3 regions of the Ruegeria sp. CI5 genome follow, and region 1 is predicted to be linked to each of the others. Evidence: riboswitches for the same ligand, from Rfam matches in the RefSeq annotation. Region 1 holds a riboswitch; each other region holds the start of a gene.

What was found. A riboswitch is a leader RNA that binds a small molecule or an ion and turns the genes downstream of it on or off. The one in region 1 is predicted to bind cobalamin.
Positions count from the first base shown of each region.
Region 2: linked by a shared signal. The riboswitch ahead of ACR0BA_RS10925 (hypothetical protein) and the one ahead of ACR0BA_RS00480 (DUF1636 family protein) in region 1 are both predicted to bind cobalamin.
Region 3: linked by a shared signal. The riboswitch ahead of ACR0BA_RS13995 (DUF1636 family protein) and the one ahead of ACR0BA_RS00480 (DUF1636 family protein) in region 1 are both predicted to bind cobalamin.

Region 1 covers NZ_JBQFQN010000001.1:98,615-108,109, reverse strand. Annotated here, with positions in the region: gene ACR0BA_RS00505 (TolC family outer membrane protein) at 1-190, opposite strand, end outside; gene ACR0BA_RS00500 (protein-L-isoaspartate O-methyltransferase family protein) at 286-939, opposite strand; tRNA gene ACR0BA_RS00495 (tRNA-Cys) at 1,167-1,240, shown strand; gene ACR0BA_RS00490 (NAD(P)-dependent oxidoreductase) at 1,462-2,418, opposite strand; gene ACR0BA_RS00485 (LysR family transcriptional regulator) at 2,527-3,402, shown strand; cobalamin riboswitch at 3,475-3,679, shown strand; gene ACR0BA_RS00480 (DUF1636 family protein) at 3,762-4,145, shown strand; gene cobW (cobalamin biosynthesis protein CobW) at 4,148-5,203, shown strand; gene cobN (cobaltochelatase subunit CobN) at 5,210-8,503, shown strand; gene cobG (precorrin-3B synthase) at 8,500-9,495, shown strand, end outside.
Region 2 covers NZ_JBQFQN010000003.1:48,426-57,920, reverse strand. Annotated here, with positions in the region: gene ACR0BA_RS10965 (DUF1013 domain-containing protein) at 1-519, opposite strand, end outside; gene ACR0BA_RS10960 (ribonuclease T2 family protein) at 650-1,291, shown strand; gene ACR0BA_RS10955 (hypothetical protein) at 1,288-1,776, opposite strand; gene ACR0BA_RS10950 (lactoylglutathione lyase family protein) at 1,973-2,470, shown strand; gene recR (recombination mediator RecR) at 2,542-3,135, opposite strand; gene ACR0BA_RS10940 (YbaB/EbfC family nucleoid-associated protein) at 3,182-3,526, opposite strand; gene ACR0BA_RS10935 (DNA polymerase III subunit gamma/tau) at 3,613-5,367, opposite strand; gene ACR0BA_RS10930 (protein-tyrosine phosphatase family protein) at 5,523-6,026, shown strand; gene ACR0BA_RS10925 (hypothetical protein) at 6,030-6,437, opposite strand; cobalamin riboswitch at 6,524-6,739, opposite strand; gene ACR0BA_RS10920 (TetR/AcrR family transcriptional regulator) at 6,770-7,303, opposite strand; gene ACR0BA_RS10915 (alpha/beta hydrolase family protein) at 7,427-8,284, shown strand; RNA gene ffs (signal recognition particle sRNA small type) at 8,366-8,464, opposite strand; gene ACR0BA_RS10905 (5'-nucleotidase C-terminal domain-containing protein) at 8,504-9,495, opposite strand, start outside.
Region 3 covers NZ_JBQFQN010000004.1:247,608-257,102, forward strand. Annotated here, with positions in the region: gene ACR0BA_RS13980 (FecCD family ABC transporter permease) at 1-202, opposite strand, end outside; gene ACR0BA_RS13985 (ABC transporter substrate-binding protein) at 203-1,156, opposite strand; gene ACR0BA_RS13990 (ABC transporter ATP-binding protein) at 1,153-1,959, opposite strand; gene ACR0BA_RS13995 (DUF1636 family protein) at 1,956-2,354, opposite strand; cobalamin riboswitch at 2,458-2,665, opposite strand; gene ACR0BA_RS14000 (hypothetical protein) at 3,310-3,609, shown strand; gene ACR0BA_RS14005 (hypothetical protein) at 3,973-4,272, shown strand; gene ACR0BA_RS14010 (hypothetical protein) at 4,328-4,942, shown strand; gene ACR0BA_RS14015 (hypothetical protein) at 4,995-5,300, shown strand; gene ACR0BA_RS14020 (hypothetical protein) at 5,343-5,516, shown strand; gene ACR0BA_RS14025 (hypothetical protein) at 6,299-7,732, shown strand; gene ACR0BA_RS14030 (metallophosphoesterase family protein) at 7,794-8,663, shown strand; gene ACR0BA_RS14035 (DUF4956 domain-containing protein) at 8,664-9,422, opposite strand.

The sequences.
Region 1 (9,495 bases):
TTGCAACGTCTTCGTCGGCTGCGCGCAGCAAGGCGCGGTTCTGTTCCAACAGCCCGCTTGTGTTGTATGCACCGATGAACGCGTCGGTCAGATTGTCCGCCAAAACCGAGCGCCCCGGCATCACGCTCAGCGCGATTCCCACCGTCAGAGCGACTGCCTTGACCAGCTTCCCTCCAGCCGTTCCAAGCATACCCAAATCCTCTCAAATCAAAATAACGCAAGCCCGCAGGCAGTTTGCGCCTTTGTTTTCAACTAATCAAGGGACCGCGGAAAACCGCTGATCGACTATAGCGAAAATGCACACTCGGCCGAAAACGCCGGCAGTACCGGGGCGTTTGCGTTGAAGCCATGACGCCATGTCACCCGCCCATCGGACTTTCGACCAATGCGAACGGTGCCCAGGTTGCCTTCGACGAACAGGCAAGCGATGCGGCCATGATCTTTCAGTTGATCGAGCAAGGCATCGGGCAGACGTTCCACACCGCCCTGGATGATGATGACATCATAGGGGCCATGCTCGGCCGCCCCCTGCTCCAAAGGTCCGACATGAATGATCGCGTTGTCGATATCCGCCTCCATCAGGCGGGACTGCGCGTCGGCTGCGTTGGCCTCGTTATCCTCGACGCCCACCACAAGCTGCGCCATGTTCGCGGCGACGGCGGTCGAGTATCCGAACGCCGGGGCGATATCCAGAACCACCTCGTCATTCGAAATATTCAATGCATCCAGCATCTTCGCCAGAGTCCTCGGCTCCAGCAGGCAGCGCCCGTTTCCCAGATCGATCAGGTCGCCAGCATAGGCCACTTCGCGACTGGCATCCGGCACGAAATTCTCGCGCTGGACCTTCAGCATTGAATCGATGATCGGGAATTTGGTGACATCAGAGGGCCTGATCTGAGTGTCTACCATCGTGTGGCGTCGGGCTGCGAAATCCGTCATGTGACCGCTCGTATATTTCCCATGGTTGCTCGGCTTTTGCCACATCCGGTCCCGCCCGGCAACGGCCAGCCCGGCAAAAATTGCAGGTCGCGACAAAAGTTGCCACTGCGCTGACCGGCCATCCAACGCCATGGCCGGCGGAATTTTCAGCAACCCTCTGGACGTTGTTCTGGAAAGCTGCTAGAACCGCGTCTGCACCACGTCAAGTAATTGAAATTGCTTGAAAAGGCGAGTTGGCGGAGTGGTGACGCAGCGGATTGCAAATCCGTGTACACCGGTTCGATTCCGGTACTCGCCTCCAACTTTCTTGCCTCGCACTGCATCGCTGTTCTCTGGTCCTAATAATAATCGACTGGAACAGTTTGTTGATACGAAACGCCAAAATACGTGCGGAGATGGTTAGCGCAGCCGAGCTAACCAGTAACTATCGGGCAAGGGTTTAGTCAGCGCAGGAGCACCACCTACGCACTCGATCCATGCAAGACACCCCCGGAAACCGTGCGCTTTGCGCTGACCGTCGGCTCAGACCGCGCTTCTACCTTGCGGAATCACCTCGTATCCCGGCTCTTCCGGTTCATCGTCCTGCATCTCGGCCGGAAAACCGGGCGCGGTAATGCTCAGCCCGGTTGCATCCTCAAGCCGTCGAATGACATTGGGCGACAGCTCGCGCGCGCCATAGCGGGCGATGGCGTCGTCGAAAATCTTGATCATCAACGGGTTCATCTCCAACGGCACGCCGGCGCGGGCGGCGACCTCCTGGAACAGGCCGATATCCTTTTTCACCAGATCCATGGTGAAGGAAATATCGCGCGAGCCGTTCAGTATCACCTGGCTTTCGGTCTCATGCACGAAGGACGTGCCGGACGAGATCTTGATCGCCTCGTAGGTCGTGTTCAGGTCCATCCCAGCGGCCTTGGCGGTCACCAGCGCCTCGGCGCAGGTGATCAGGTTGGCAGTGGCCAGATAGTTGGTTAGCACCTTCAGAACCGAGGCCGTGCCCAGATCGCCGGTATGCAGAATGCGCCGGCCCATCGTCGTCAGGAACGGCAGAATCCGCTCGAACGTTGCCCGGTCGCAGCCCGCGAAGATCGAGATATTGCCCGTGGCCGCCCGGTGGCACCCGCCCGAAACCGGGCAGTCCACCGCCGCCCCGCCGCGCTCGATCACCATGGCCGCCAGGCGTTTGACCTCGGCCTCGTCAGTGGTGGACATCTCCATCCAGATCTTGCCGCGGGTGACCTCGGGCAGCATCTGCTGCATCACCGCGTCCGAGGCAGCGGGTGACGGCAGGCAGGTGATGACCGCATCGCAATCGCGCATCATCTGGGCCGGGCTTTCACCGGCTTTTGCTCCCTTGGCGGCGAACTCCGCCACAAGATCGGGGTTCAAGTCGTGTACCGTCAGGTCGATACCGTTGCGCAGCAGCGACCCCGACAGCTTGCCCCCCACATTGCCCAAACCGATGAAACCGACCTTCATGTTCTGCCCTCCCGCAGGCGCAATTTCGTTGGCACGAGTATTTCCGTTGCCCATCGACAAAAGAAACGAATAATAAGTCAATCTAAATGCAAAATATTTTGGTGCTGAATGGACCGCCTGCCCAATCCGGCCTGGCTTCGCAGCTTCGAAGCCGCCGCCCGCCATCTGAGTTTCACCACCGCCGCGCAGGAACTGGGCCTGACCCAGACGGCGGTGTCGCTGCATATCCGCTCGCTCGAGGCGGACCTCGGGCAGCCGCTTTTTGCCCGCAACGCCCGACACCTGTCGCTGACCGAGCTGGGCCAGTCCTATGCGCTGACCGTGCGCCGGGCGCTGTCGGATATTGCGCTGTCCACCAACAGCTTGTTCGGCCCCGCCTCGCGGCAGGCGCTGACCATCCGGGCGGCGATATCGACGATGACCTACTGGATCGCGGCCGAGCTGCCCGCGTTCAGCGCCCAGCACCCCGAGATCCCGGTGCGGCTGGTGTCACATATCTGGAACGACTCGGCCGCGCCTGCGGATGTGGACGTGGAAATCCGGCTGGGCTATGGCGACTGGCCCGGAGTTGCGGCCGAACAGCTGTGCTCGGAACGGCTGGTGCCCGTCTGCCGGGCGCAGGACCCGGCGCCAGACCTGCAAAACGGCCCGTTGATTCACATTCTGGGGTATGAGGACAACTGGTCGCGGTACTTCGAGGCCACGGGCACCGACCTGCCCGACCGCCCCGCGCGTAATTCGGCGGATACGACCGTCACGGCGCTGCAACTGGTGATGGCCGGCGCTGGCTATGCCACCGTTCTGGAGCGGTTCGCGCGCAACGCCATCGCCCAGGGCGCGCCGATCCGGGTTGCGGGGCCGGCGATTCCCTTTGCCCAGTCGCATTATCTGATCCGCAGCGTCAGCGCGGCGCCTCCGTCCATCCCTGCCCAGTTGTTCCTGGCCTGGCTGCGCGACCGGCTGGCCGGCGATGCCGCGGATTGATCCCGGCAAGTCGCTTTTTCGATCCGACGCGAGGCACTTGGCCCCGCGCGCTTGACAACCCCCCTGCCCGTGCCGCATGTCGCTTGCGTTGGTGTCTGTGCAAGCAGATGAAAAGGGAATGCGTCAGCGGTTTTCCGTCAAACGCAGCCGCCCCCGCGACCGTGACCGGAGAGGGTGCCCAAATGCCACTGGCTGCTGGCCGGGAAGGCGGGACATCCGACAGAGCGCCGCTCTGACATCCGCAAGCCGGGAGACCTGCCAACGCCCGAAGACAAACCGGACGGGGTGTTCCGGTGTCGGGCCCATGTCCGCAACGTGGCCCGCGCATACCCCGTCCCCCGACAACCGAGTGAGGGGGGATGAGAGACGTGACCGAGACCACACCAGTTGAACTGCTGGTCTGCACCACCTGCCGACGCGGGCTACCCATCGAGGATGACGCCCAGCGCCCCGGCACGCTGCTGCACAAGGCACTGGCAGCCGCCGACCTGCCCGCGGGCATCACCCTGAAGCCGGTCGAATGCCTGTCGAACTGCGATCAGGGCTGCTCTATCGTTCTGCGCGGCGGGCCGTCGCGCTGGACCTTCGTCTATGAAAACCTGAACGAATCCGACCATGTCGAGATCATCGTCGAAGGCGCCACCAAATATTTGGCCGCCGATGATGGCCTTGTGAAATGGCGCGACCGCCCTGAACATTTCCGCAAGAACTGCGCCGCCCGCATTCCCCCGATTGGAGCCTGAGCATGAGCACCCTCGAAAAACTTCCCGTCACCGTCATCACCGGCTTTCTCGGCTCGGGCAAGACCACGCTGATCCGCCATCTGATGCAAAACCCGCAGGGCAAGCGGCTGGCCGTGGTGGTCAACGAATTCGGCGATGTAGGCGTCGATGGCGAAATCCTGAAAAGCTGCGCCATCCCCGACTGCCCGGCGGAAAACATCATGGAACTGGCCAATGGCTGCATCTGCTGCACCGTGGCCGATGACTTCATCCCCACGATCGAGGCGCTGATGGCGCTCGACCCGCGCCCCGATCACATCCTGATCGAAACCAGCGGTCTGGCCCTGCCGAAACCGCTGCTCAAGGCGTTCGACTGGCCCGACATCCGTTCCAAGATCACCGTGGACGGCGTGATCGCTCTGGCCGATGCCGAGGCCGTGGCCGCAGGCCGCTTCGCCCCGAATGTCGCGGCGGTGGGTGCCCAGCGCATGGCCGATGACTCGATCGACCACGAAACGCCCCTGTCCGAGGTGTTCGAGGATCAGATCTCGTGCGCCGACATCATCCTGCTGACCAAGCCTGACCTGGCCGGCCCCGAAGGCGTGGCCAAGGCGCGCGAGATCATCGCCGCCGAGGCGCCCCGCCCCCTGCCCGTGGTCGAAGTGGCCGAGGGTGCGGTGGACGTGCGCGTGGTGCTGGGGCTGGAGGCCGCAGCCGAGGACGACATGGACGCCCGCCCCTCGCATCACGATGGCCATGACGACCACGAACATGACGATTTCGAAAGCATTGTGGTCGAGTTGCCAGAACAGACCGACCCGGCGCAGCTGGTCGCCAATATCGAGCGTCTGGCGAACGAGCTGAACATCCTGCGGGTCAAGGGCTATGCCGCCGTTCAGGGCAAGCCGATGCGCCTGCTGGTCCAGGCGGTCGGCGCGCGGGTGCGGCACCAGTATGACCGCCCGTGGAAACCCGAGGAAGAGCGCCGCTCGCGCCTTGTGGTCATCGCCGAGCATGACGACATCGACGAGGCCGCGATCCGCGGCATCCTGACGGGCGTCACCGAGGCCGCCGAGTAAGCACCGATGCACGTCGTCTTCCGCGAAAGCCACGGGCTCGAAGAAACCGAGACCCCGACCGATCTGGGCCAGAGCCCGGCGGATCTGGTGGTGCTGTCCTTTTCGGACAGCGATCTGGGTGCTTTCGCGGCCGGCTGGCATCGCGGCGGCGGGCCCGAGGGGCGGATGCCCTCGTTGCGGCTGGCCAACCTGACGGCGCTGAAGCACCCGTTGTCGGTCGACACCTATGTTGAGCAGACGCTGGAGGGCGCCAAGGGCATCCTGATCCGGCTGATCGGCGGCGTGCCCTATTGGTCCTACGGGTTGCATCAGGTGCTGGCGCTGGCGCAGGCCAAGGGCATCGCGCTGGCGGTGCTGCCCGCCGACGGGCGCGAGGATACGCGGCTGGACGACTATTCCACCCTGCCGGTCTCGACCCTGCGGCGGCTGGCGCATCTGTGCGACACCGGCGGCGAGGTGGCCGCGCAGGCGGCGCTGGCGCAGATGGCGCTGGCGGCGGGACTCTATGCCGGGCCGGTGATGGGGGCCAAGACTCTGCCCGACTGCGGCGCGTGGTGCCCGGATCGCGGCGTGATTGCGCCCGAGGACGCATTCGCGGGCGAAGGCCGGCGCATCATCGTGACGTTCTACCGCGCCTACCTGACCGCGGCCGATACCGCGCCGGTCGCGGCCCTGATCCGAGAAATCCGCGCGCGGGGTCATCAGGCGGTAGGGCTGTTCGCGCCCTCGCTCAAGGCGCCTGCGGCGGCGGAATGGCTGGCCGAGATTATCCCCGAGATGACGCCCTCGGCGATCATCAATGCCACCTCGTTTTCGGGCAAGGGCGCGTCGGGCACATCGCCCTTGGACGTGGCGGGCGTGCCGGTATTTCAGGTCGCGCTGGCCACTTCGCGCCGCAAGGCCTGGGCCGAGGCCGAACGCGGCTTGTCGCCCGCCGATCTGGCCATGCATGTGGTCCTGCCCGAGGTAGACGGGCGTATCACAGCCGGTGTCGCCTCGTTCAAGGAGCCGGGCAAGCGCGACCCGCATCTGGAATATTCCCGTTTCGCCCACCGACCCGAGCCCGACCGGATCACCGCCATCGTCGACCGGGCGATGGCCTGGGTGGACCTGGCCGAGAAACCAAAGGCGCAACAGGTCCCCGCGCTGGTCCTGTCCACCTATCCGGGCAAAGACTGGCAGATGGCCCATGCGGTGGGGCTGGACGCGCTGGCCTCGGCCGAGGCGATCCTGTCCGACCTGCAGGGCGCCGGCTATGACACCGCCCCCGCCGAACCGATTGCCGATACCCTGCTGGACGCCCGGATTTCCTGGCCGGTCTCGGCCTACCGCGCGGCGCTGGCGCAACTGCCCGAGGCGTTGCGCGCCGATCTGGAAACCGTCTGGGGCGCACCCGAGGACGACCCGACCTGTGCCGATGGGGCCTTCCACTTCACCGCGCTTCGGCGCGGCAAGGCGCTGGTGGCGTTACAGCCCGAACGCGGCAGTCCGGAACTGCGCGACGACGAATACCACGACCTGTCGCGCACGCCCCGGCACGGCTACGTAGCCTTCTACCTGTGGCTGCGGCACGGGTTGGGCGCCGATGCGCTGATCCATATCGGCGCCCACGGAACGCTGGAATGGCTGCCGGGCAAATCGGTGGCGCTCTCGGCGGAATGCTGGCCCGAGGCGCTGATCGGCGATCTGCCGGTGATCTATCCGTTCATCGTGAACGACCCGGGCGAGGCCGCGCAGGCCAAGCGCCGGATCGGGGCGGTGACGCTGGGCCACATTCCTCCGCCGATGAAGCAAAGCAGCACGCCCGACCGCATGGTGCGGCTGGAATCGCTGCTGGACGAGTTCTCGAACGCCGACGGGCTGGACCCCAAACGGCGCGACCGGTTGCAGGCCGATATCCGTGATGAGGCGCAGGCCATCGGGCTCGAGGCCGATCTGGGGCTGGATCAGGCCACCAGCACCGCCGAGGCTATCACCCGCATCGACCGCTTCGTCTGTGACATCAAGGAAAGCCAGTTCGGCGACGGGCTGCACGTCTTTGGCCGCGCGCCGCAGGTTGCGGGCAATTTCGATACTGCCGCGTCAGCACAGACCGAACGGCAGGCCCTGCTGGATGCCTTGGCCGGCAAACGGATCGAGGCTGGCCCGTCCGGCTCGCCCTATCGCGGGCGCACCGACGTGCTGCCCACCGGGCGCAACCTGTTCACCACCGATCCGCGCTCCGTCCCGACCCGCGCGGCCTATGCGCAGGGGGTGAAACTGGCCGAAGAACTGGTGCGCCGCCACCTGCAGGAGGAAGGCGACTATCCCAAGGGCCTGATCGTCGATCTGTGGGGCTCGGCCACGATGCGCACGGCGGGCGAGGAATTCGCCATGGCGCTGCACCTACTGGGCGTCAAACCGGTCTGGGATCCGGGGTCAGAGCGCGTCTCGGGCATCGAGGTCTTGCCGATCACCGATCTGGAGCGCCCGCGGCTGGACGTGACCCTGCGCGTCTCAGGCCTGTTCCGCGACGTGTTCCCGACCCTTTCGGCGCTGTTCGGTCAGGCGGTCCGGGCGCTGTCAGAACGCGACGAGGCGCCCGACTGGAACCCCTACGCGGGCCAGCCGCCCGCCGCGCGGGTCTACGGCCCGGCGCCGGGCAGCTATGGGTTGAACATGACCCACCTGTCGGAAACCTACACCGACGAGGCACGCGCGCAGGCCGGTCAGGCCTGGCTGGATGCCAGCGCCTTTGCCTTCGAGGGCGAGCACATTGCCCACGACCCCGACGGGATCACCCAGCGCGTGGCGCAGGCCGACAGTTTCGTGCACCTGCAGGACCTGACCGAGACCGATCTGCTGCTGGCCAATGACTATGCTACGCATGAGGCCGGATTTGCCGCCGCGAAGAAGCTGACAGGCGGGCAGGCGCAGCTGTACCACCTGGACAATACCCGCCCTGAAACGCCCCGCGCCCGCACCCTGCCCGAGGAAATCAGCCGCGTGGTCCATGCGCGCGCCGCCAACCCCGACTGGATCGCCAGTATGCAGCGCCACGGATTCCGCGGCGCGGCCGAGATCGCCGCGACGCTGGATCACATGGCGTCTTTCGCACATCTGTCGGGCAGCGTCGCCCCGCACCTGTTCGACCTCTATCACGATGCCACCCTCGGCAACCCGGAGGTGGACGCCTTTTTGCTGCAGGCCAATCCGCAGGCTCATCAGGCCATGCAGGACCGGTTCCGCGCGCTGTTCGAGGCCGGGCTGTGGAACACCCGCCGCAACTCGATCCGCGCGGATCTGGAGGGGTTGGGATGAGCGCCCCGGTCGTTCAGGGCTGGTGCCCCGGCGCCCACCGCCCGATGATGTCCGGCGACGGGTTGGTGGTGCGGGTGCGCCCGCGTCTGGCCCGGCTGAGCGCCGCGCAGACGCTGGGGCTGTGCGATCTTGCGCTGCGGTTCGGTAACGGCACCATCGACCTGACCAACCGCGCCAACCTGCAACTGCGCGGCGTGGCCGAAGACGATCACCAGCCACTGCTGGCCGAGTTGTCGGCGCTGAGCCTGCTGGATGCCGAACCGGGCATCGAAACCCGGCGCAACATTCTTGTGTCGCCGCTGTATCAGCCGGGCGACCTGACCACGCGTCTGACTCAGGCATTGATCGACCGGCTGGGTGATCTGCCCGCCCTGCCCGCCAAGTTCGGCTTTGCGGTGGATACCGGCGAGGCGCGGCTGCTGGCCGGGGACTCGGCCGATATCCGATTGGAGCGAGGACCTGCGGGCCTGATCCTGCGCGCCGACGGGGCCGAGACCGGCCGCTTGGTGACCGAGGACGCGGCGATCGACTGCGTGATCGATCTGGCCAGGTGGTTCTCCGAGCGCTTCACTTCTGACATCCGCCGCATGGCCCGCCTGATCGCGGTGCAGGCTCTGCCCGACGAATGGCAGGGCCACGCCCCCGGCCCCACGGCACCGGCGATGCACCCCGGCAACAGCGCAATCGGCCCGATCTATGGCGCGGCCTTCGGGCAACTGCCCGCCGCCGAGTTGCGTGCATTGGTCGAGGCCTCGGGCGCCGCCGCCCTGCGCGTCACGCCCTGGCGGCTGTTCTTGCTGGAAGGCGGGGCGGCGATCCCGGCCCCGGCCTTCGTGACCGACGGCGCCGACCCCCTGTTGACCACCGACGCCTGCTCCGGCGCGCCATTCTGCCCGCAGGCGCAGGCTGAGACCCGCGCCATCGCCCGCGCGCTGGCCCCGCGCGTGTCCGGCAGTCTGCATGTCTCGGGCTGCGCCAAGGGCTGCGCACGC
Region 2 (9,495 bases), on a different contig from region 1:
CTTCGCAGCGGCTTTCTGGACGGCGGCATCCAGTTCCGACTGTTTGCACAGGCCCAGCGCGACCGGGTCGATCGGCTGCATATTGGCGATGTTCCAGTGGGTGCGCTCGCGGATCGACTGGATCGTGGGCTTGGTGGTTCCAACCAGTTTGGCGATCTGGCCATCGGTCAGCTCCGGGTGGAACTTGACCAGCCACAGGATCGAGTTCGGTCGGTCCTGACGCTTGGACAGCGGCGTGTAGCGCGGACCGCGGCGCTTTTCCTCGCCGGCGGCGGCCGGGTTGAACTTGAGCTTCAGCTTGTGCAGCGGATCTTTCTCGGCCTTGTCGATCTCTTCCTGAGTCAGCTGGTTGTTGGCGATCGGGTCGAACCCCTTGACACCTGCCGCCACATCGCCATCAGCGATGCCTTGCACTTCCAACTCGTGCATGCCCACGAAATCCGCGATCTGCTTGAAGCTGATCGTGGTATTGTCCACCAGCCAAACGGCGGTTGCCTTGGCCATCAGGGGTTTTGCCATCAGCCCGTCTCCTTTGAATACATCTGTCCCGTCGCCGGAATTCGGCGGCCCCGTGGTCTTGGGGCAGGTTTCCGTTGTCGGGGAACTTGGCCCGTATATAGTCGTGCAGATGCAAGAAGGGAAGAGGCGAATGCGCTGGGCGTTGTTGGGGCCGCTGGTGTGGATTTTGGGCGCGACGGCCGCGCTGGCCGATGGCGAGAAGTCGGGCGTGTTCGACTATTACGTCCTGTCGCTGAGCTGGTCGCCCAACTGGTGCGCCCGCGAAGGCGACGCGCGCGGATCCGACCAGTGCGATGCGCGCCACGATCACGGCTGGATCCTGCACGGATTGTGGCCGCAATATCACCAGGGCTGGCCGTCCTATTGCCCGACAGCCAAAGCACCGCCGTCCCGCGCGATGACCCGACAGATGGAAGATATTCAAGGCAGTTCGGGCCTGGCCTGGCACCAGTGGAAGAAACACGGCACCTGTTCGGGCCTGTCTGCGGTGGACTATTACGAGCTGTCCCGGCAGGCTTATGAGCGCATTACCCGACCGCCGGTGTTTCGCAAATTGGACAAAGCCGTGAAACTGCCGGCGCGCGTGGTCGAGGATGCCTTCCTCAGTGCCAATCCAAGGCTCGAGCCGGACATGATCACCGTCACTTGCAAGCACGGTTACATCGAAGAAGTGCGCGTCTGTCTGTCACGTGATCTGGACCCGGTGCCCTGTGGGCGGGACGTGATCCGGGACTGCACCGCTTCGGATGCGTTGTTCGATCCGATTCGCTAGAGCTTCTTGTTCTGGCAGTCCCGCGCATAGTCCAATGCCTTGGCGGTGCCCTTCAGATCGATCGCCAAAACCCGCTCGCCTGCGGGGTTGTAGATCGTCATCGTCTTGTTCTGGGCGATGGCTGCAACAAAGTTCCGGTCGGTGAAGAACACGGTCGCACCGGGCACCCGATCCTGCTTGAACCCGATGGCTGTGGCGTCAAAGCTCTTGCCGTCCAGCTCGAACCGGATCGGATAGGATTTGCCGGGCTCGATGTTGCCCCACCCCTTGTGGAAAACGGTGAAATAGCCCCGATTGTCCAGCGCATCGTAGCCCAGGCGCACCACGGACAGGTCCTGATACACCGTCTGGATCAGACAGCCGTTGCCCAGATTGGGGTCCATCATGATGTTCCAGCCTTCGACGAACCCCTTGTCGACCAGTTGCTGTGACCACGCGGAAGTGGCGGTGAAGGCGGCGAAGGTCAGGGCGAGAAGGCGTTTCATGGCGGGTTCCGATATCAAATGGGTCAGGCTAGGGCATAGTACACGGTGCGGGGTCGACGGAAAGATCATTCTAGGCCTCGGCAGCAGTGCATGATGATCTATGTGCATGGAACAACACGGCTTTGCCTTGTGGGGCGGGCGCTTGAAACAAGGACGTTGCAAAATACGTCTTGCCCAATAGACCAAGGAGCAAGCCATGCCTCAACATCCAAGAACATTCTCTCACATCGGGTTGTCCGTCCCGAACGTGGACGAAGCCGTGAAATTCTATTCCGAGGTTTTGGGATTTTACGTGATCATGCCGCCAACCGACGTGGTCGAGGATGACACGGACATCGGCGTGATGTGCACGGACGTGTTTGGCCCGAATTGGAAAAAACTGCGTATCGCGCATCTGGCGACCGCCGATCGTATCGGGATCGAGCTTTTTGAGTTTGATGGAAACTACGCGCCGGAAAACAACATCGACTTTCGCAGGAACGGGACGTTCCATTTCTGCGTCCAGGATCCTGATGTCGAAGGCTTGGTGGAAAAAATCGTGGCGGCCGGCGGGAAACAACGCATGCCTATCCGATACTACTACCCCGGCGAGAAACCCTACCGCATGGTCTATGTCGAGGATCCGTTCGGGATAGTCTTCGAGATCTACAGCCATTCCTATGAATTGACCTACTCGTCGGGTGCCTACACCTGACCGATGGGTAAAGTGGTACCTTGCAATCGAGGAGGGGCGAGAGCGTGCTGCTTGCAGGCAGCACGCGGCGGCTACAGTTCTTTCCGCGCCCGCAGCGCTGCGGTGATGGTCCCGTCATCCAGATAGTCCAGCTCGCCCCCGATCGGCACGCCCTGCGCCAGCGAGGTCAGGCGGACCTGTCCTTCCAACTGATCTGCAATGTAATGGGCCGTGGTCTGCCCGTCGACGGTGGCGTTCAGGGCCAGGATTACTTCCGTGATGTTTTCGGCGGTGACGCGGTCGCGCAGGCGGGGGATGCGCAGGTCTTCCGGGCCGACGCCGTCCAGCGCCGAGAGCGTTCCGCCCAGCACATGGTAGCGGCCTTTGAACACGCCCGCGCGTTCCATCGCCCACAGGTCGGCCACGTCTTCGACCACGCACAGCTCACCGGTGGCGCGGTCTTCGGAATTGCAGATGTCGCAGATGTCGGTGGTGCCCACGTTGCCGCAGTTCAGGCATTCGCGTGCGGTGGCGGCGACCTGCTGCATGGCGTCCGACAACGGCGTCAGCAGCAGGGCGCGTTTGCGGATCAGGTGCAGCACCGCCCGCCGGGCCGAGCGCGGTCCCAGCCCCGGCAGCTTGGCCATCAGATCGATCAGGGCGTCGATGTCACTGTTCGAACTCATGGCCTGTCCTGCGTGGCTTTGGCGGCGGGGGTTTGAGGGGCGAAGATCAGAACGGCAGCTTGATGTCCGCCGGCAGGCCCATGCTTTCGGTCAGCTTGGCCATTTCTTCCTGCGACCGCTCGGCGGCTTTGGTCTGCGCGTCCTTGATGGCGGCCAGGATCAGGTCCTCGACCACTTCCTTGTCGTCGCTGTTGAAAATCGAGGGGTCGATGTCCAGACCTTTCAGTTCGCCCTTGGCCGAGGCCGTGGCCTTGACCAGGCCCGCGCCGGATTCGCCGACGACCATGATGGTGTTCAGCTCTTCCTGCATCTGCGCCATCTTGGTCTGCAGTTCCTGCGCGGATTTCATCATCTTGGCCATGTCGCCCAGACCGCCGAGTCCTTTGAGCATCTGTATGTCTCCTGTCATTCGATTTGCGGCCTAAATACGGGCCGTCTGCGTCCTTCACAAGGGCAGCGCGCCTTCTGCGCGGATGATCAGTCTTCCTCGAACGGGTCCCATTCGTTTTCGACCTCGGGCAGGGCTTCGGTTTCGACCTTGGCCGCACGGTTCTCGGGTGTTTCAATCCGGGTGATGCGGGCCTTGGGGAACTGTGTCAGAACCGCCTGAACCAAAGGGTGTTCTTCGGCCTTGGCCTTCAGCGCCAGCTCGGCCGCGTCGCGCAGTTCGGCGATGGTGGGCGCGTCCCCGTCCGAGACGATCGAGACCGCCCAGCGATTGCCGGTCCAGCGCTGCAGCGCGGACCCGAGCCGCGCGGCCAGGTCGGTGGGCGCCTTTTCGGTGGGCGTGAACTCGATCCGGCCCGGCTGGTACGAGACGAGGCGGACGCCGTTCTCGACCTCGACCAGCAGCTTCACGTCACGGTTGGAGCGGATCAGCTCGACCACATGCTCAAACGTTGGATAACGCGCCAGCGCGGTCTGCACGTCTTGGGCCAACGCCGCCGTGGGCGCGCCGCCCACACCGCGCGGGGTGGGCGCATGGGCCGAGGCCGTCGCGGTCACGGGCGGGGCGGTGTTGCCGGCAACCGGAACGCCGCCCCCCGGCCCGCCGACGGGCGGCGGAGGGCTGTCCTGAAGGCGCTTGATCAACTCTTCCGGGCTGGGCAGATCGGCCACATGGGTCAGGCGGATCACCGCCATTTCCGCGGCCATCATGGCGTTGGGGGCGGCCGAGACTTCCTCTAGTGCCTTCAGCAGCATCTGCCACATCCGGGTCAGCGCCCGCATCGGCAGCGCCTCGGCCATCTGCTGGCCGCGGGTGCGTTCATCGGGCGATACGGTGGGATCTTCGGCTGCGTCGGGGGTGATCTTTACCACCGAGACCCAATGCGTGATTTCGGCCAGATCGCGCAACACCGCCAGCGGGTCGGCGCCCTCGGCATATTGCGCGCCCAGTTCGGTCAGGGCCCCGGCCGCATCGCCGCGCAGGATCATGTCCATCAGGTCCAGCACGCGGCCCCGGTCGGCCAGTCCCAGCATCGCGCGCACCTGGTCGGCGGTGGTTTCGCCGGCACCATGGCTGATTGCCTGATCCAGCAGCGAGGTCGCATCCCGGGCCGAGCCTTCGGCGGCGCGGGTGATCAGTGCCAGCGCGTCATCCGAGATTTCCGCGCCCTCGGCGGTGGCGATCTTGCGCAGCAGGCCGATCATCACTTCGGGCTCGATCCGGCGCAGGTCGAACCGTTGGCAGCGCGACAGCACGGTGACCGGAACCTTGCGGATCTCGGTCGTGGCGAAGATGAATTTCACATGCTCGGGCGGTTCCTCCAGCGTTTTCAACAGCGCGTTGAAGGCGCTGGTCGACAGCATGTGGACTTCGTCGATGATGTAGATCTTGTACCGCGCGCTGGCGGCGCGATAGCGCACGCTGTCGATGATCTCTCGGATGTCGTTCACGCCGGTGCGGCTGGCGGCGTCCATTTCCAGCACGTCCACATGGCGACCTTCCATGATGGCCACGCAATGCTCGCACTGGCCGCAGGGTTCGGTCGTTGGGCCGCCATTGCCGTCGGGTCCGATGCAGTTCATGCCCTTGGCGATGATCCGGGCCGTGGTCGTCTTGCCGGTGCCGCGGATGCCGGTCATGATGAAGGCCTGCGCGATCCGGTCCGCCTCGAACGCGTTTTTCAGCGTGCGCACCATGGCATCCTGACCGACCAGGTCGGCAAAGGTTTCCGGGCGGTATTTTCGGGCGAGAACCTGATAGGCGGGGCTGGACTGTGTGGTCATGTCTGCTCTGACGGATTCGTACTGACGATGCAGGGTAGAGTTCCAGGTGCCCCGCGTCCACAGCACCGGTGCAGGTTTTTCGCTTTGGCGAGCGCGCGGTGTGAGGCATACTGCGCGGATCAAGTTCAATCAGCCAGTTTCGGGGGGAACGTCTGATGACAAATCTTGTGGTTCATGCATTGCAGGTGGGCGGCGGTACGCTGGCCCTGACCTCGGTTCCCGGCGGTGGCGGCGACTATGAGGGAGACCTGGACCTGATTTCAGCCTGGGCGCCGGGGCTGGTGATTTCGATGACAACCCTTGCCGAACTGGTTTCTGTGGGTGCGGGCGAATTGGGCTGTGACATTCATCGGCGCGCCTGTCGGTGGGCGCATCTTCCGGTCGCCGACTTCTCGGCGCCGTCGACCGAGATATCCGGCCGATGGCCCGAAGTCAGCGCCGCCGCCCGCCATGCGCTGTCGGGCGGCGGGCGGGTACTGGTCCACTGCCGGGGCGGTTGTGGGCGGTCTGGCATGGTTGTTCTGCGCTTGATGATCGAGAGCGGCGAGCAGCCGGAACAGGCCCTGAAACGCCTGCGGGCCGTACGCCCCTGCGCGGTTGAGACTGATGCTCAGATGGACTGGGCCGTCGCCCCAGCGCGCGAGGCACTGGCGACCTGACATTCAGGCGGTTGCGCGGAACTCGCGCTCGGCCCTGACCACGGGCATGATCGCCGTGGCCTGCAGCATCGCACAGGGTCGATCACTGATGACCTGCGCAGGCAGGGCGTCGCTCTGGTCGTCAAACAGCATGTCGGCGTAGGTATCAAGGCAGCCGGACGGTGTGTCGGCGGCCGCTCCGCAATACACGCGGATCCGTTCGGGACGTGCATCGAACCGCGCCGTGCAGCCATGTTCGCAATGGGCCAGTTCGCTGCTGCCTTCCACTTGGAAGTCGGGGGATGTTGCCGCCTGCGCCGTCGCCATTGCCTGCGCGATGGCCCGTGCCATGCGCGCCAGTGCCGGGCAGCTCTTTCCGGTGCGCTGGCAGATTGTTGCCGCGAATTCATGGGTATCGGTCTTCCAAATCATGTTGCGCCCTCCGCGCGCTGGGCGGGGTGGATTTGGACAGACGCCGGTTTCAAGGCCAGACCCTGCCCGGACACCCCGTCCGAGTTTCGGTTTCACGTTTGATGGCAGGTCTCCTGACTTGCGGGTCTTTGCTTTGCCGACCTTCCCAACCTTGCGGTCAGTGGTTTTTCGGCATCGCTCTCCGCCTACAGTTGCGGGGGCAGTCGCGGCCTTGGTCCGCTCCGGAGTTCCGGGTTGGACCGCACCGTGTTCCCTTTTCATCCCGGACCGAAACGGCACGGGAACCATCCCCTCATCGCTAGCGGTGTACCCGGGATCGAGTCAAGACGGTTTCAGCCCGGTTGCCGGAGTGAGTCCCAAGGGAACAGATCAGGCAGTCTGCGCAGCACATTCGAATCCCTGCGGGCACGGGCCAATTGCCAGCCGCCCTGCATTACGATGAACAGGGTGTCCGCAGCATTTTCAGGGTCGGAAACTCCGAACCGCGCGGCGTGATTTCGAACTTCGATGATCCAGCTTTCATACAGACGGTCGGCATGTTCCCGAAACGCGCGGTTGTCGGGGCTTTCGAAAAGGGTGGCGGCGATCGGGCAGGTCTCCCATTGGACCGAGGTGTCGAACAGCTTCGCGATTTTGTGGCACAGAGTGGTGACCCCGTCGCGAAAATCCGCGGCGTCGTTGAATGCCGCAGCGATCATGCTCAACATCCCGTCCGAGGCCCAACTGGCCGCCGCCAGGGCCAGATCCGGCTTGCCCTTTGGAAAATGGTGATAAAGCGAACCCTTGGGGGCTTGCGCTTCGGCCAGCAATTCCGCCAGACCGACACCGTTATAGCCCGAGCGCTGGAACAGTCGGGCGGCAGTCACGATCAGGCGATCTTTGGTGTTTGGTGGACGTTGGGTCATGCAGGCCAAATATTGACAGGCCTAGACCAATTGGTCCAGACACAAAGTATTAGACCGATCGGTCCAGAGTGTTTGGAGGCAAAGATGTTGGATTCGCAGCACGCGGTTGACGTGGAAGACTTTAAGTTTCCGTCGGGCCAGACCCAGCTGGCGGCGCGGCTTTACACTCCGGCGGTCGAGCCGCAAACCGTTGTTGTGCTGAACGGCGCAACAGGAGTGCCACGTGACTACTATCAGCACTTTGCTCGCTGGCTGGCCGCCGAGCGCGGTATGGCTTGCCTGACATATGATTACCGGGATTTCGAGCATTCGCTGACCGGGCGGCTGAAAGACTCGAAGGCCACGATGGCGGACTGGGCGCTGATCGACATGCCCGCAGCGCGTGCCGAGATGCGCCGTCGCTATCCGCGGGCAAAACTGTGGGTGATCGGGCATTCGGTCGGTGGAATGCTGGGTCCGCTGCAACCGGAAATCGAACAGATCGACCGGATGATCTGTGTGTGCGCAGGTTTGGTGACGGTGGCCGATCACCCGTGGCCCTACAAGGGCTTGGCGACTTTGTTCTGGTATGGCCATGTGCCACCTCTGGTGCATCTGCTGGGGTTCCTGCCAGGGAAACTACTGGGATTCGGAGCCGACTTGCCGGCTGGCGTCTATTGGCAATGGCGCAAGTGGTGCACATCGCCCACCAGCTATCTGCCCGAATTGGGAGACACGCTTCCCCAGGCGGATTGGAGCCGGGCGAACGCCGCGGCGGATATCATTGCGTTCGAGGATGACCAGACAGTGCCACCGCCCGCCGTCTGGCGGCTGGCTGAACTCTATGGTCCGACCGCCCGTCGGCACTTGTTGGATCCCAAGGATTTCGGGCTGTCCGAAATCGGTCATATCGGCGCCTTCGCCCGGCGCAGCAGTGCCGTTTGGCCGCGATTGATCGCCTGACCCGCCCGCAAGCGCGGTTTTCAGGAACAACGACGAAATGCAGAGGTTGGATTGACCGGGCCGAATACGCGGCGCGGCGTCAAGTGAGAGGTTGGACATCGACCCAAGCGGGGCTCGTTGTGGCTGCTTCCTTCCGGACCTGACCAGGTTGGCGAGGCGCTTGCCCGCGCCAACCTCTCGACCGCCGATATAGGCATCACGCACCCGCTTGGCAACCCGTCACAAAGACAGGCGTACCCTAAGAAACCCGCGCGCGTCCTGCCCGTCGGTGGTGGCTGCAAAGTGGTCGAGCTCGCGCAGGTAGTTTGCAGCGCGTGGCCCGGTCTTCAGAATCACGGACCGGCCCGCCTGCGGAACAAAGGAAAAGCTTTGGGCGGTGTTTTCCACCGGATCCGGACCCAATCGTCCCGCCAGGTAGTCGCGCAAGATTCCCTGGAGGCTCAGCGGCGGCACCGGGATCAGGCGGGCCGGGTCTGGGACGGGAAAGTTGCCGCCGCCATTGGCTCGGTAGCTGTTTGATGCAACGACGAATTGTTCATCCGGATCGACGGGGCGGCCCTGAAAGGCAAGATCGCGCAGGCGGGAATGGGACGTGTCGATCAACTGGCCGCCTAAATCATATCGCGCGGGCTGGGTCAAATCGAACCTGTAGGTCACCCCATGCAGCACGTCGAAATTGTGCCCGGTGCCCTCGGGGTCGATCAGAACCTGCTCGTCGCTGTTGCCAAGTTGGGAAAACTGGGCAGCCGACATCTCCAGCCACTCGGCGATCTGGCGGCCATCCAGCAGCATGGCGGCCAGTTGGTTTGGAAACACATGCAAGTCCGAGACATGCCTTACGGTGACATCGCCAGCCGGGACTTCGGTGTAATGCCGTGGTCCGGCCCGGCCTCCGAATTTCGAAGGTGCGGCTGCGGACAGAACAGGGAGGGTTTCAAAGGTCGTTCCGGCCAGAACCGATCGCAGGGCTGCCGCCTGTGCTGCGGCGACCAAGTTCAGCCCCTGATCCACCCCGCAAAAGGTGAAATAGCTGTGTAGGGTACGATTGATCCGGCCCACCGGCTGGGCAGCGGCTTTGCGGGTCGCCTTATGGGCGGCGGCAAAAAGTTCGACCATCTCAGGGTCTTCAGGAACGACCCGAGCGCCGGTTTCAGCCCCGCCCGGGCAGATCGCGCGCAGATGCGCGCTGTGACCAGCAATTCTCACTTCTC
Region 3 (9,495 bases), on a different contig from region 1:
TAATCGCGACGCGGCCCTTTGACCATGTCGGCTCGTCCGAGGATAGGCCGGCTTCGTGCAGCAACACTCCCCAGACGGTCTTGGTGGGCACCGAAATGGCCCCCACCGAGATCGCAAAGGACAAGGACACGACCAACACGACCAGCCCCACCAGCATCGCTGCCCAGAGCGGAAGTACCCGGCGCGCCTGCACTACGCGCATTTAGTTGCCGACCGAGGCAGCCGGGCCCCAAAAGCCATGGGCGAGCTTCCGAACCGCCTTTATGTTGCGCGGTCCGGGTGTGGCCTCGACATATTCCAGGACCACGAAACGATCGTTCTTGACCGCGTCCAGATCTGCAAATGCAGGATTATTGACCATGAAGTCCCGCTTCTGCTCGGCGGCGACGTCGCCATAATTGACGATCACAATGAGTTCGGGGTTGCGATCGACGACTTCCTCCCAGGTGACGGTCGCCCAGCTTTTCTCGAAATCATCCATGATGTTGACGCCGCCTGCGGCCTCGATCAGAGCGGTCGGCATGGCATAGCGGCCGGCAGTGAACGGCGTATCCTCGCCGCTGTCATAGACAAAGACACGCAGCGGTTCGTCCGAAGGATTCAGGCTGAATGTGATCTCAGCAAGTTCGGCCTTATATCCCTGGACCAGCTTTTGCGCCCTGTCTTCGACACCGAAGATACGACCGAGGTTCAGAAGATCGTTGTACATGTCGCTCATGCTGGCTTTGGGCTTGTCGCCGATATGGATGCAGCTTTCAGTCAGTTCGTAGACTTTGATTCCGAAAGGTTCGAGCGTCTCTGGCGTCACCTCGCCACCCACTTTCATCCCGTAGTTCCAGCCCGCGAAATAGAAATCGGCATCTGCGCCGACCAGCACCTCTTTGCTGGGATACTTGGCCGACAGCTCGGGCAGCTGCTGCACTCCGGCGCGCATGTCCTCGTCCAACGTCTTCCAGCCGGAAATGCCGGTATATCCCACCATTCGGTCGGCCAGGCCCAGCACCAGCATCATTTCCGTCAGGTTCACGTCGTTCGAGATCGCCGCCTTGGGCGGTTCGTCAAAGGTGACGGTTCGATTGCAACTTTGCACGGTGGTTTCCGCGATCGCGGTATTGGCGGCCAAAGCCAAGCCCAGGACTAGGGTGGTCGGTTTCATTCCAAGCTTCCTTCTGGTTGGGGATTGGGGAGTTGATAGGTCAGGTGAGGTTTGTGACTGAGGCTGAGTTGCTCTTGCCGGGCGGTGACATCGAACGTGTCAGAGACCAGCCTGTCACTCAGCACTGTCTGGGTTGGGCCAAAGCCGCAGGGTCGACCGTTCTTCAGAATCAGAACACGGTCGCAGACATCGGCGGCCAGGTTCAGATCGTGCAGCGAGGTGACGATCGTCAGGTCGAGGTCCCGGATCAGCCGCAACACCTCTAGCTGGTTGCGGATGTCCAGGTGGTTGGTAGGCTCGTCCAGCACAAGAATCCGGGGCTCTTGGGCAAGGGCGCGGGCGACCATCACACGCTGACGCTCGCCGCCGGACAGAGTGGCCAGCCCACGGTCGGCAAACCCGTGCAGATCCATTCGGTGAAGCGCGGACTCGATGATCTGGTGGTCACGACTGCCGGGCGTGGACAGGCCTAACCGGTGCGGCACACGTCCCAACGCCACGACGTCGCGCACGGTCAGCGCGAAATCCGAGGGCTGCTCCTGCAGCACGGCGGCAACCTGACGCGCCAGCGCCCGGGGGGCCATTCTTTTGACGGACACGCCGTCCACCAGAATGTCGCCCGAGGACGGACGGTGATAGCCGTAGATCATCCGCAGAAGGGTTGTCTTGCCGGCACCGTTCGGCCCCACAACCCCCATGACCTGCCCGCGCATCAGCGCAAAACTGGTCTCGTGCAGCACCAACGGCGCTCGTTTTCGCGGCGCCCAGGTGACGGTATCCACCGACAGCAAAGGCGCGCTCATGAGGCGCAATCCGCATTTTCCGAAGACGCAGCCATCGCGGCTGGAATGCGGGCCAGCGTCGCGTGGCGAAGCCCGGCCGGGCGGTCGACCGAGCTGCACCATCCATCGCGCAACTGCTGGTACAGCCGGGCGAATTCCACCAATGCCCCGGTCTCTTCAGACGTCAGGCCGCCAAACAGGTAAGATGCCTTGCCCGGCGCGTGATAGGCGACGGTACAAGGTCGGGTGCACCCGGCCATGCAGGCCGCACCGGAAACGTCAAAACCTGCCAAACCGTCGTCTTCGGCCAGCGCGGCGCGCAATCGTCCGATCAGGTCAGGCCCGGGGCGTACGGCTGCGCTCTTGGGTCGGCAAGATAGGCAAACCGTGATGTGATGTGTTGATTGTCGGTTCATTTCGCCCTCCGCGAAATCGCGGGGCGGAAAGGGAACCAGTCATGTCAGCGGCGTAAGCCGAAAATGCCATCTTGGCCTCCTTCCGGGACACCCCGCCCGGGTTGAGTTGCGTTTGATGATGGCAGGTCTCCTGACTCGCGGTGTATGGCTTGCCCCGCCTTCCCAGACCTATCGGCCCAGTGGCATCCGGGGGTCGCACACCGCCTACAGTTGCGGGGGCAGTCACGGAGTTGGCGTCAGAACGGCGCCGCACCGTATTCCCTTTTACCCGACCGCCGAAACGATCGGGAACCATCAGCGCAAATCTCATCCATGAGTCGGGTTGCACTGTCAACGACGTTCTGGGCGGGTGCGTAATGGAGGTATCCAGGCGACCCTTCGGCACCACCTGAGCGACAGACCGGGCCGCGAATCACGTCGTTTTGACCAACTGGATTAAGATAGCTCGGAAGGTCCCGAAACACGGCGGCGCAAGCGGGCCGACTGCCAAGCCTCCGTGAGCGGCCTCGCCTTTTCCCTTTGAATGCAGAAGCCTATCGTTGGCAAGCGTACAAAATTTACGCGCGGAAAAATCATTGATTTATCCTGTGATTGATTCAAACATACGAATTCGACACAACTTTAGCTTTACCTCCGTTGTTGTCGCTGTCGCCCGTTTCGTCGGGCCCTTCCGACTGCTGGAGTGAGTGCTGGCGGTCGGAAGGCATTTTACGAAGATCAGCGTTGGGAGGACGCAGTGCCGGGATTAAATTTACGAACCCTTCCGCGAAAGTTCGCACCGGCTTTTGCCCGTGATTTCATCACGTCAGCACGCTTTGTTCACGGTCCCGGGGATCGGCAGGATATCTGTCTGCCAGCCATGTCATTGGCCGCAAAATCGGGGACCGCTTAGACGTGAGCACGCAAAAAGGACCACCTATTCCACAAGCATCAGCGAACCCAAGAGGAGAAGAAAATGATTAACAAAGTTATGATGATTTCAGGCGCGACGTGTTTCGTACTGCTAGCGGCGTGTGACGACACCAGCACGTCAAGCGCACCTGCCGAACTGACCCCCGCCCAACAGGCGTGTCTGCGAGACGTGGCCAAAACAACAAACAATTCGCAAGTGGTCGTGCTCTCATCCGCGTTCAGCGAGGCTGGAACACAAGTTACCGTTGGGGTTGGAGAGGATCGGGCTCCGTGGAATTGTATTGCCTACAGTGATGGCGCGACAGCTGGTATCGAGTTCCTCGGCGACGAAGGCGCGTTGTGACCGGTTTGATGCGTAGCCGAAATCAGCTGCGCAGCACTGGCTTGATACGCTGAGGTCCGGCTTGGTCTGCAGAATAACCATCATCGCGTTCGCGACCCTTTACCTGTTGGCGTTGTTTGCGTTTGTGACGGGCACTTTTGGCTGGTTTGGACAGGAACGAGACCCATTGTCCGGCGTATTCCTTTTGCCGCTGGGTCTGCCTTGGGTCCTTGCGGTGGACCTTTTCTCAGAGTCGGCCAAACCGTGGCTCGCGGCGATTGCACCGGTGCTCAACCTGTTGGCACTGGTTTTGATATGCAGATGGGTACGTGGTTTGCGCCAGGAATGAAGGCGGAACTCTTTCCCGCAAAATGGGAGGAAAACATGGGAAAAGTGATCTTGGGGCTTGTGATCGGGCTCATCCTCGGCGTGGTTGGAGCGATGACCTTGGGCGGCGGGGCCGCGATGGGTGTCGGCGTTGCGACAGGCTTGTCCGCCGGTGTGTGCACCACATTGAAGGGAGCTCAGGCCGAGAACCTGATCACCGCCGAGCAAGCAGATCAGATCCTCAATCGCGTGAACTCCGAGATGGCATCATTGCAAGGAATTGAAACGACGGACGAGATCGTCGGCAGCGCACAGGCATGCGATGAATTTCTGGCAAAGTTGCGGGAAGCGAAGTGAGGTTTCTGCTCACCGGAAACACAACATTTACGATAGACCGACAGAGGACCTGCTTATGAAACGCAGTTTTTGGAATCTTTTCACACCCGCACTTGCGATCAGCGGAACGGCCGCCCTGGCCATGTCAGACGCCGACGACGCGTGTATCGACCATCTGCGACAGGTCGGTGGACCGGACGGTCAATCCGGTACGATCGAAAGCTCACAGTTCTCGGAAGCCGGCACGCTCGTCATGCTGCGTGACGCCGGCGGAACACTTTGGCGCTGCATTGCGTACAAGGACGGAAGCATTGGCGAGATGTCGGTTGTCGAGGCGATGGATGATGGTGGCGGAGCCATGGACGGCGCTTCCGGGTCTACAGGTAGCCAGCGCGTCACATTCGATGCCGGATCCACCGGCGCCGAGCTCGTCGGCCAACTCGCGCCAGGGGAATCGCAGCAATACGTTCTTGGCGCGAAGAACGAACAGTTCCTTTACGTCCGCGTTGCTCCCCGAAATGGATCCTTGGACTACGTCATTCGCAACCCCGATGGGTCTGAATTGCTGGGATTGATGTCTACGGACAAGGAGTATCGCGGACAGCTGTGGCAATCCGGCGATCATGTTGTCGAGGTCATCAACCGCGGCAGCTCTGCCGTCGACTACAACGTCATTTTTGGAATTGAGTAGGTGATCGACCTGAAACCCTGAACCGCATTTCCAAAACAATCAGGAAGAACAGATGAAATCCAAGACTCTAGTGGCGATCGGCGCGGTCAGTGTCTCTGTGCTTGCAGGATGCGACGAAAGTGGCGGATCAGTGGAAGCAAGTGCTCCTACCGTGGGCAGTTCCAGCGATCTGTCGTCATTTGAAGGCGCAAGAGCGGGTCAGGCTGAAATGGGCATTCAAAGTCTCGGGTTTGAACTCATCCGAAGCGAAGGGCTGACCTCGTACTGGTTCAACAAGGAGACCGGTGCTTGTGCTCGGATCACGACATCTGAGGGAAGATACTCGGACGTAGCGATGCTGCCGTCAGGTGACTGCTGACACACATTCATCAATCCCAAATCTGCAAAAAGGAGCTCCAACTTGCATTTCGACCTGGCACATGCGGCGATTACCGTTGTCGCGTTGATCATCACCAACCTGGCCTTGAAATCGGCCGGTGTGATCAACGAAGAAAACAAACACCAATGGAACTGGAAAGTTGTTCTGGCCTACTTCGTGGTCGTGCTTATCATCAACCTAGTGTGGCCGATTTAATTCTGGAGGGCGAGAAGCCAACCGCCGACCTGACCTGGTTACCGTGAACGCGCCTCTCCGCGGGATTTCCGGCAGGAAAAGCGTGAGCATCGCCGGCTGAAAACAGAAAGGAATACGCATGCGGTTTTTGACGTCCCTCATATTCATCGGTGTTTTGGCAACTGCGGCGAATTCTGACGTGACCAGTCGAAACGGTGGCCCAAGCAACAGCCAGATGCTCTCTAGGGGCAGCGACGGAGGCGTCGACGGCGTCGCTTTCTTTCGCCCGGTCCTAAGCGGCGTTTTGTACCGCTCTGGCTTCAAGGGCGGCGACAAGGGTCGAACGGGCTTGAGCAACGCTCAGCGCGAAACACTGTGCGATGAAGGGTTTTCGGCCGGGTTTTATGCGGATTTCGGCAAGAACACCGAATACGGCCGCACCAGCTGTGGAAACGGAGCCTTTGACTATCAGAGCGCCAGATCGTCCCGCCCCGGCAGTGTCATGGCCGCCATACACCAGGTGATTGAGGACCCTGGAAAGGGTCCTGTCCTGGTGCACTGCATGTGGGGCGTTCATTCCTCAGGCGCCTTGTCGGCAATGGCGCTTGTTCAGTTTTGCGGCTGGACGGAAGACAGGGCCAAGAAATATTGGAATGATGCCCGAAACGGGGCCCCATGTTCGGGCGGGTGTGACCAGTGGATTGACTCGAAATTCTCAAACTTCAGTGTCGACCCCAGTTTGAAGATCTCCGCCGAACAACAGGCCGCGATTTGCCCCAAATGACATCCGGAGGACTATCCAAATGAGATTCAATCTTCTGGGGTCACTGGCTCTCATTGCACCCACAGCCTTGTGGGCGAGCGACGATGTTCGCGGAGAAGCCACGACATTTGATAGTCCCAATGGTGTTACGGAACGCTGCATTCGGATCGAAAAAGTCCCAACGGGCGAGTACAAGAACAGCGATCTTGAGGAAGAAACTGCCTATTGCGAGATCGATTTCTATGCGCCCGAAATCGCCATTTGCCCAAAAACTTGGAGCACCAGCCCGGGAATGGCCGTCTACGATATTTCGGAAGGACCCTACGTGGGGAACCGCTCTGAGTTCGAGAGAAACGCTTGCAAGGAGGGCAAGTCGGCAAAAGAACTGGCCAATGGCAGAGTGGCCAAATTCAAATCCACCATGAACCAGAAGGGTACAAGCGGAACATTTTCCACCTCGTCACTGCTCTACTATCATTTCTCAAGGTATTTCGACGCGACGGTGAAAGTTCCGGTGGCGGTCTGGCGCAGCATGGACGCTAAGGCGCATCTTACCGAGGTTGCAGAGCCCGGCCTTGCGATTTCCGGCGGATCTCATGGCGGGCGCATGAACCATGAAGGCTGGCGGGTTTTCGTGGCTGCGGATGCCGACCCGAACTCGTACCAACCGACGGATGATCTGTTCACTGCGGATCGAACGCAGATATACGGTGTCCTGCTTGATAGCCCCGGTCATCGCTACGGCTCGGAAATCAACGGCACCCGTAAATCCGGTTGGGGCAAAGGCCAGAATCGCGATTTTCAGGAAACACCCGCTTTCCTGGCCTTGCGGTCGTCAAAACCCTTGCCCGAGGCCATTGCAGAGGGTGTCAGGGAAGGCCGAAAGGACCGGCAGATCAACAAGGACCTTGGGCCCGAAGTCAGCGATCAACAGATGGCATTCTGGATGCAGGAGCTTACGGAGATTGTTCTGCTCGACTTCATCTTCAACCAGCAGGACCGTGTGGGAAATATTGATTTCACACCCTACTGGTATTGGGTCGAAGACGGAAAACTCAAACACAAGAAAACGAAGCACCATCAGCCGAATGATGGAGACGTTCCCGCCGGTGCGATATTGATCCGTCGCAGCAATCTGAACGACAACGATGCCGGTGGGCGGGTCGAATATGCCAACTTCGCGAAATCCACTCAGATGCTGGAGAAAATGCGGCATTTCTCTCCAAACACGTACCGGCGCCTGGTTGCGTTGAACAGCGACCTTCAAACGCAAGGTCCGGTTTACGGCTGGTTGTCACAAAGCTTTGGGCTCTCGGACCCTCAGATTGCGCAGGTTGTCAAAAACACCGCGTTGGCAACATCCATCCTCAAGAGCAATTGCTCAAATGGCGATCTGGTGTTTGATTTGGACCCTGCCGCATTCTTTTTGAACAAAAATACCGAGGCGGAGGGCCTGGACTGCAATGATCCGTAAGCGTTCGATCACTGTCGCGGCGTTCGTTTGGGCGGTCGTGCTCGCCTGCAAAGCGGCCGCTTTGGACGTAATCGTCATATCGGATCTGAACGGCAGCTATGGCTCGGTCAAATACGATGCCCGCATCGAAAAGGCGATCAAACGGATAATCGAGATTGATCCCGATCTGGTGATTTCGACGGGCGATATGGTCGCCGGGCAACGCATCCCCAACCTTTCAGACAAACAGGTCAGAGAAATGTGGAAAGCGTTTCACAAGGCGGTATCCGACCCGCTGGAGGCTGCCGGAATTCCATTTGCAGTCACGCCGGGAAACCATGATGCCTCGGCCTATCGCGGGTTTGAGCGCGAGAGAAAAATATACGCCGAGGAATGGGGCCCCAGAAAACCAGACGTCAACTTCCTGATGTCGGATGACTATCCGTTCTTCTACGCGTTTGAAATGCAGGGGATAACCTTTGCGTCTCTGGATGCCACGACCCTAGGGCCACTATCCGGCGATCAGCAGGACCAACTTGTGCAACTTGGGGCTGGTGGAGACCCGATTGTCACGTTCAGCCACCTCCCGCTGTGGCCGTTTGCGATCAAGCGCGAACGCGAAATCATCGGTGACCCGACGCTTGAAAGAATCTATCTGCAAAGCGGCGTCGTTCTGCACCTGTCTGGACACCATCATGCTTTTTACCCTGGCTGGAAAGACGGCGTGGCCTATGTTTCGCAAGCTTGCTTGGGTGGTGGCCCGCGGCGGCTAATCGGTGATCGCGCCAGGTCACCTCACAGTTTCACGCATGTCACCTTCCAGCCGAACGGAGAGTTTGGGATAGCAGTATATCGAGGGCCGGATTTCGAAAGGTCTGTCGACTTCAAGTCGCTCCCGAAAGAGATCAGATCCCCGAATGCGGTGTTGAAACGTTTAGACCTTGTGAAATGACTAGAAGCTGAGTTTCAACTCGACTTTTTCGGGGACCAAATCGTTTATCATCTCTTCGATGCGGGCCTCGGAAAGTCCACCCGAGGTAATGAAAAGCAATGAAATTCGGGATTTGCCGGGTACATGGTGTTTTCTGATCAGCTTCCAGCCGGCGTCGGCGGCCATCGCTTCAATGGCGCTGCTGACGTTCAATGAGTGCTCCTCGTCCGAAGCTTTGAGCGATATTTCAACGCCCTTGTTTCGCCCTCCGAGCCAAATGAAACACCAACAGACAACCGCCACCAGTGTGGCCATCAGCGGCAGGCCCAATCCGACCGCAAGCCCAAGAACGGTTACGACGATCAATTCGACAGTGTCTATCGGATCATCCAAATTGGAGCGAAATCTGAGCAATGCGCCGATGCCGAAGATAACGAACCCGATCATGGACCCGTGCTGGACGACCAGGAATCCCACCGCCATGCCGATCAGCGCATAGAGGAAGAAGAGCCTGGGCATGACGATGTCGCCGACACTTCTACGGGCTTTACGCCGCACCGGATGATAGACGATCAAGCCGGCCAGAGTGATCGTGACCAGCACATCAAGAGAAAAGAAATACAGTTCCTGTTTGCCGCGAAACTGGATCCATCTGCGTTCGATCAGAATTTCCGATTCCGATGCCCCGGCAAGCATCGTTGCCGGGTCGATTTGCGACATCGCCGCAGCGGGCAACAGCAGCATCAACAACACAGTCACAAACGGGAAAATCGTATTCAAATCATCGTCCTTCCTGCTTGTGCCCAGACAGTACACGTCATCACGCGCAAATCGCGCCCCTTACAAGTCAATC